Oceanicoccus sp. KOV_DT_Chl: one gene and its partner. The main gene of each other region encodes a partner of the protein of the gene in region 2 in a complex. Links are inferred from orthologs where the notes say so. Each region holds a gene or a part of one and is shown on either strand. Other genes may lie near its edges.

Region 1 (3,182 bases), on a different replicon or contig from region 2:
GACGGCAATGTCAGAGAGATAGGAGGTCTGGCGAAATGCTTCACGTTTGTAGACGTTGGAAATGTGAACTTCAATAAAGGGTATGTTGACGCCTAATAACGCATCGCGCAGCGCAATGCTGGTGTGAGTGAATGCGCCGGGATTGAAGATAATGAAATTAATACCTTCATTGCGGGCGGCGTGGATGCGCTCAATAAGTTCGTACTCCGCATTACTTTGCATGGTTAGCAAGTGGTGGCCAGCAGCGATAGCGGCGTCGGTTAAGTCCCGGTTGATGTCATCCAGCGTATCTGAACCGTATACTTCAGGCTCACGACTACCGAGCAGGTTGAGATTGGGGCCGTGGAGTACCAGAAAAGATGCCATGATTTGATCCTGATTTGCGCCTTTATTGTATCTAGATTGATCCTGGCTAGTGCCGCGAATGACTATCAAGCTAACTCGTAATGGCTAGTTGGCGCGATTCTGCCTTAAAAAATAAGCCTAGTCCAACTTTTGTTTATTTCAATGCATATAGCAGCAAAATAGCGACAATTGAATGCAAGATTGCCTCAAGTTTGTGTTTGTCTTTAACCTTTTAGCGACAATAGGCGACATGTTCTTCACACTATTTGGGGAGATTGGGGGAAATGTCGACTTTTTCTTAAATAATGCGTCTATCGTCTGTTAAAAGTTGATATATTGACGGTTTTGTAAAAGTTTGACGGTTTGTAAGCCTGGAATTGATAAAAAAATCGTTTCTACGACGATCGCAGCAACTCTAATTAAAAATTGGCTTATAACTAAGAGTTTTAACTATTTTCAGCTGGTGTGGCAGCGGCGATGGCATCCAGTACGATGTCCACGGTCAGAATTTGCGGGAGTAGCGTGCCATGAGAGGCGTTGCCAGCGGGAAACATTATATAGAGGGGAATACCATTGCGGCCATATTGCTTTAGCAAGTCAGTGATTAGTGGATTGTGGTTAGTCCAGTCACCTTTTAGGTAGGTGATCCCGGCGGTTTGCAATGCCTGTTGTATGGTTTGAGTGCTCAGTGTGACTTTCTCATTGGCCAGGCAAGTAATACACCAGTCGGCAGTGATATTTATAAATACGGGTTTGCCTTGTTGCCTTAGTTGCGCCAGCGTCTCGGGTTGATAGGCAATCCAGCTTTGGTCAGCAGTGCTCGCAGTGCTGTTATCCTGTGTGCGCAACATCGGGCTAACCAATAAACTGATGGCAGTTGCCAGGCAGATAGCACTTAAAGTCCGTTTAATAACGCCTCCGGACCAAAGCCATATTGCCAGCGCCAGTATGCTGCAGCCCAACAGCAGTGTCGCCATGCCATTGACCCCTGTCTGATTACCCACTACCCAGCATAACCAGATCGCAGTGATGTAGAGAGGGAAGGCGAGAAATTCCTTTAGATGCTCCATCCAGATGCCCGGTTTAGGGATTTTGGCCAGCAGTTTTGGTGAATAGCTAAGCAGTAATACCGGTAGTGCCATGCCTAGGCCGAGGGCGGCAAACACCAGTACTGCAATTGATTTGGGTTGGGTGATAGCAAAGCCTAGCGCGGTTCCCATAAACGGGGCGGTACATGGGCTGGCGACAACTGTCGCCAGAACGCCACTAAAAAAGCTGCCGCTATAGCCTTGCTTGCTGGCTAGCTCATTGCCAGCGTTCATCCATTGGCCGCCGATGTCGACAAAACCAGATAAGCTCAGGCCCATAACAAAAAATAAATAAGCGAGGCCGGCTACCAGCCATGGTGACTGTAAATGAAAGCCCCAGCCAATTGCTTCGCCTGCTGCCTGAAGTGTCACCAGAATGAAGGCCACTAATACAAAGCTGGCAATTACCCCGGCGCTATACGACCAGCCATGGGTGGTTGGCGAGTGTTGTTTGTCGTTAGCGAAGGCCAATACTTTTAGGCTAAGTACTGGAAACACACAGGGCATTAAATTCAAAATGGAACCGCCGAGTATGGCTAGTAACAGCATATACGGGAGCTGGTTCCAGTTGGTTGTTTTAGTCTCGGGCTGAACTGTGGTGGTTTGGCTGTTTCCTGCATCGATGGCCGCGGGTTTGGTTGTTTCCTGAATGCTAAGCTGCTGGCCGTTGATTTTAAAATATTGTGAGTAAGGGGGGTAGCATAAGCCAGCGTCAGCGCAGCCCTGGCTGGTAACGGTTAATTGAATATTGGTAAGTGCGGGTAGTTTGGGTAGAAAAATATCCGCTTGTTGGTAGTAGACTTCCACGCGACCAAAGTATTCATCTTCTTTTTCCAGTCCGCTGGGGATGATGGCATCGCTGGTCAGCACCTGACCGTTGGCGGAGAGCTGGAAACGAAAGCCATGGCGATATAGATAGTAGTCATCGGCAATTTGCCAGTTCAGTCGTAATTGGCCGTCAGCTTCAAATTCTGCGTTAAGCTGATAGGCTTGTTCTACCGGTAAAAATTCCGGGTCATCACCGAAGTTATTAGTGCTAAAGCTGCTGGAGGCATTGTTATCGAAGTCGTTCTGGGCCTGGCTGTAGCTGCTGTGGAGTATCAGGCTGAAAGCGAGAATAATAAGTCGAAAGTACATAAAATTCCTGAGGGTGTTTGAAAGTATAGTGACGGCAGCTAGCGTTATGCCTTGGGCTGGTAAACCCTTGCTTAGTTCCCTGACTGTTAGTGTCGGTTATTGTAGCGCAATATTGTTTAATAACTGTGGCACCATACCCATTATCTTATTTTATGCGAGTGTCTCAATGAGGTTTAAATGTTGATGTGGATAATGCAGCGTGGCCTGGTTTATAGCCTGCTTGGATTTTCGTTAGTGGCCTGTAATGGTTTTGTGGCAAAGCCGATGCCTGCACCGGTGGTGGAGGCGCTGGTTCAGCCAGAGCCAGCCCGGCAGCTATCAGCTGCCGGGCAGCGTCAGCAGCTTAGGGTGATGCTGGCCAATGCACAGCAAGCGCTGGCTGATGATCGGTTGATGGTGCCTGAGTTTGACAGTGCCTATGATTGGTATCGGCAGGTGCTGGCTGTCGATCAGGAGAATGCCGAGGCGCATTGGGGTATGCATGAAATTACCCGTCGCTACTTGCAGTTGGCGGAGCAGGCATTCGATAGTCACCGATTGGGTTTGGCAGAACAAATGCTGCGGCGTGCAGAGATGATTGCTGCTAACCCCCTTACCACAGAGGCGATTCGC
Region 2 (3,237 bases):
GCCACTACAGCTGATGCAGTCGGCTCTGCGCCTGCGCCCGCGCCATAAAACAAGGTGGGGCCAACCGCATCACCTTTCACTAGAATCGCATTCATCACCCCGTTCACATTGGCAATTAAACGTTTTTCAGGAATCAGTGTTGGGTGCACCCGTAACTCAACACCTTTCTCGGTCTTGCGTGCGACACCTAAATGTTTAATGCGGTAACCAAGCTCCTCAGCATAGTTGACATCTTCAGTAGATATTCTAGTAATACCTTCGGTAAAAACCTTATCAAATTGCAGTGGGATTCCAAAAGACAACGAAGCTAAAATCACTAATTTATGCGCAGCATCAATACCTTCCACATCAAAGGTTGGATCAGCTTCGGCATAGCCTAACTGCTGCGCTTCGGTTAACACATCACCAAAGTCGCGACCTTTTTCCCGCATCTCAGTGAGAATAAAATTACCTGTGCCATTAATAATTCCGGCCAACCACTCAATTTTATTGGCCGCCAGACCTTCTCGAATAGCTTTGATAATAGGGATACCGCCCGCAACCGCGGCTTCAAAAGAAACACTGACACCCTTTACAGCTGCTGCAGCAAAAATTTCATTGCCAAATTCAGCGATTAAAGCCTTATTTGCAGTGATCACATGCTTACCATTTTCAATGGCTTTCATAACCAGCTCTTTGGCCACGGTCGTGCCGCCAATTAACTCGACCAATACATGAACATCTGGATCTTCGGCTACCGCGAAAATATCAGTACTGACTTTAATTCCAGCTACGTCTGCACCACCACGAGCACCGATATGGGTGATAACAATGTCACACCCTGAACGCGCTGATATTTCTGCATTATTGCGCGTTAAGACATCCAGCGTGCCTTTACCTACTGTTCCTAGACCACAAATACCTACATTGACCGGGTTCAAACTGCCCACTCCCACCTAAATTGATTATTTAAATATTGGTTTATTTTCCGAGCGCGCATTGTATTTCAGCTTGGCGCTCAATGCCATCCAGAAACACCCAATGCAGCTACCGACTCGCAAATACAAACGGCACCCGAAGGTGCCGTTTAACATTATACGTATAGAACTTTTAGCGCTGCTTTTGTGCGGCTTGCTTTGCTTGAAGTTCAGCAGCGATTTCAGGATCAACCGGCACTCCCAACGCACTCGCCAATTGCAAAGCAGGCATATACCCAGGCATTAAACGACCCTGCTCGGTAATAAGTGCAGGCGTTCCTGTCACACCCACTTGTTGACCTAAACTAAACTGTGCAGCGACTGGATTGGTCGCACAAACATTGGTAGTAATCGGCTGACGATTTTTTAATTTAGTCAGTGCCTCTTGCTTATCTTTTGCACACCAGGCACTGGCAATTTTCTTATATGAGTCAGACCCAATACCGGCACGAGGATAAGCCAAATAACGTACCTCAATACCCAAGCGATTCAGATCCGGTACTTCCTGGTGCAGTTTCTGACAATAGAAGCAATCGACATCGGTAAAGACCATGATAGACGCCTTGGCCGGCTGCTGCTTTGGTGAAAACACAATCATATCTGCCATATTGACTCCGGCCATCAACTCGGCACGACCGGATTCACGCTCCTGTTCGGCCAAATTCACAAAGCCACCTACAGCCACCTGGTACAAATCACCTAGCACGAAATACTTGCCATCAGCCGTCGAATACAGCACCGGACCGTTAGCAATTTGGACGGCATACAAACCTGCGATTGGGCTAGCTTTAATACTCTCGACACTTAAACCCGGACGGCTAGCTAGCAAGCTTGTTTTGATAGTTTCCGCGATAGCGGTTTCGCCTTCGATTGCAGCGGGCGCTGCTTGAGCGACAACCACACTACTCATCAAACAGATAAAGCACCCCAGCAAATAGTTGCTTGCAGAGTGAAACTTTCGACCTAAATAATTCATTAAATACTCTCTCAATTGTTATTGTTTACGCACCAGGACCCACATACTGACATTAGTCTTCGGCACACTCACTTGGTTCCTTGATTGCTTATCCCATTATACGCTCAACCCTATAACTAACCGCGCGGATGATGCTGGGTATGTAATTCTTTCATACGTTCACGAGCAACATGAGTATATATTTGTGTGGTGCTCAGGTCACTGTGTCCTAACAGTAATTGTACCACCCGCAAATCTGCCCCATGATTAATCAAATGTGTGGCAAAAGCATGCCTCAGGGTATGGGGAGACAATGTTTTTTTGATTCCCGCTCGCTGCGCATATAACTTTATCCGGTGCCAAAAGGTTTGTCGGGTCATCATAGTGCCACGTCTTGACGGGAAAATAACATCGCTCATGTGAGTCCCCAATAATAGGGGCCGCCCATGCTGCATATACCGCTGCATCCAATATAAAGCCTCCTCACCAGTCGGCACCAAGCGTTCTTTACTACCTTTGCCCATCACTTTAACTACACCTTGCGTCAAACTAAGCTGCCCCATACGTAAAGAGACTAACTCCGTCACTCGCAAACCCGAGGCATATAACAGTTCCAGCATCGCCCGGTCACGCAGTTCCAATGGTACCTCTACATCCGGGGCACTTAATAACTCCTCAACCTCGGTCTCACTAAGTGACTTGGGAAGCGGCATCGGTAGTTTAGGGCTATCTATATCCAGTGTTGGATCCAGTGCTATTTTAGATTCACGCAACTGGTACTGATAAAATCCGCGTAAGCAAGATAACAATCGAGCGGTCGATCGGGGGGATTTTTGGTCGCGCAAACGTGCCGCAAGATAACTTTGAATATCGCTAGGCTGTACTTGAAGCAGCCCGGGACTGGCCGTGCACTGCAACCATTGGTCAAACAGTTTCAAATCCCTACGATAGGAAGATAACGTGTTTTGGCTTAAACCTTTTTCCATCCATAAAGCGTCGAGAAAAAGATCTATAATGGGGTTTTCAGTTGTTATTGTCATCGTGGCACTAGCTTGCCGCGCTTCGCAAACAACCACAAGTGCTGAGTGTCTAATTTGGCTAGCAATTTACAACTAAGCTGGGCGATACTTTCATTCGCGCATAAAAAAGGCAGCCAATGGCTGCCTTTCTATAAGCTGCTGATCGAATTAATCAGCCCGATTTATTCGCTACTGGTTATTTAGCCAATTTCTCTTTAATACGAGCGGCACGACCACTCAATTCACGCAAGTAGTATAGCTTGGCCTGGCGAACATCACCGCGGCGCTTAACTTCAATGCTATCCAC

Evidence for each region.
Region 1: the proteins of UNITIG_RS15770 (region 2) and UNITIG_RS14000 are in contact, whole or in part, in a crystal structure (PDB 1JZD), measured with the Escherichia coli proteins. The link is inferred for Oceanicoccus sp. KOV_DT_Chl from one-to-one orthologs.

What each region holds. Positions count from the first base shown.
Region 1 is NZ_FQLF01000002.1:2,167,409-2,170,590, forward strand. The notes cover bases 182-3,032. They hold UNITIG_RS14000 (protein-disulfide reductase DsbD), read right to left. Parts: upstream 2,571-3,032; coding sequence 792-2,570; downstream 182-791. Other genes in these bases: aroQ (type II 3-dehydroquinate dehydratase), read right to left, coding at 182-366; UNITIG_RS14005 (hypothetical protein), read left to right, coding at 2,748-3,032. Outside these bases: more of aroQ, read right to left, coding at 1-181; more of UNITIG_RS14005, read left to right, coding at 3,033-3,182. UniProt on the Escherichia coli protein: Required to facilitate the formation of correct disulfide bonds in some periplasmic proteins and for the assembly of the periplasmic c-type cytochromes.
Region 2 is NZ_FQLF01000004.1:59,208-62,444, reverse strand. The notes cover bases 12-2,917. They hold UNITIG_RS15770 (DsbC family protein), read right to left. Parts: upstream 1,933-2,917; coding sequence 1,090-1,932; downstream 12-1,089. Other genes in these bases: xerD (site-specific tyrosine recombinase XerD), read right to left, coding at 2,049-2,917; UNITIG_RS15775 (homoserine dehydrogenase), read right to left, coding at 12-920. In the rest of the region: more of UNITIG_RS15775, read right to left, coding at 1-11; more of xerD, read right to left, coding at 2,918-2,951; rplS (50S ribosomal protein L19), read right to left, coding at 3,127-3,237. UniProt on the Escherichia coli protein: Acts as a disulfide isomerase, interacting with incorrectly folded proteins to correct non-native disulfide bonds.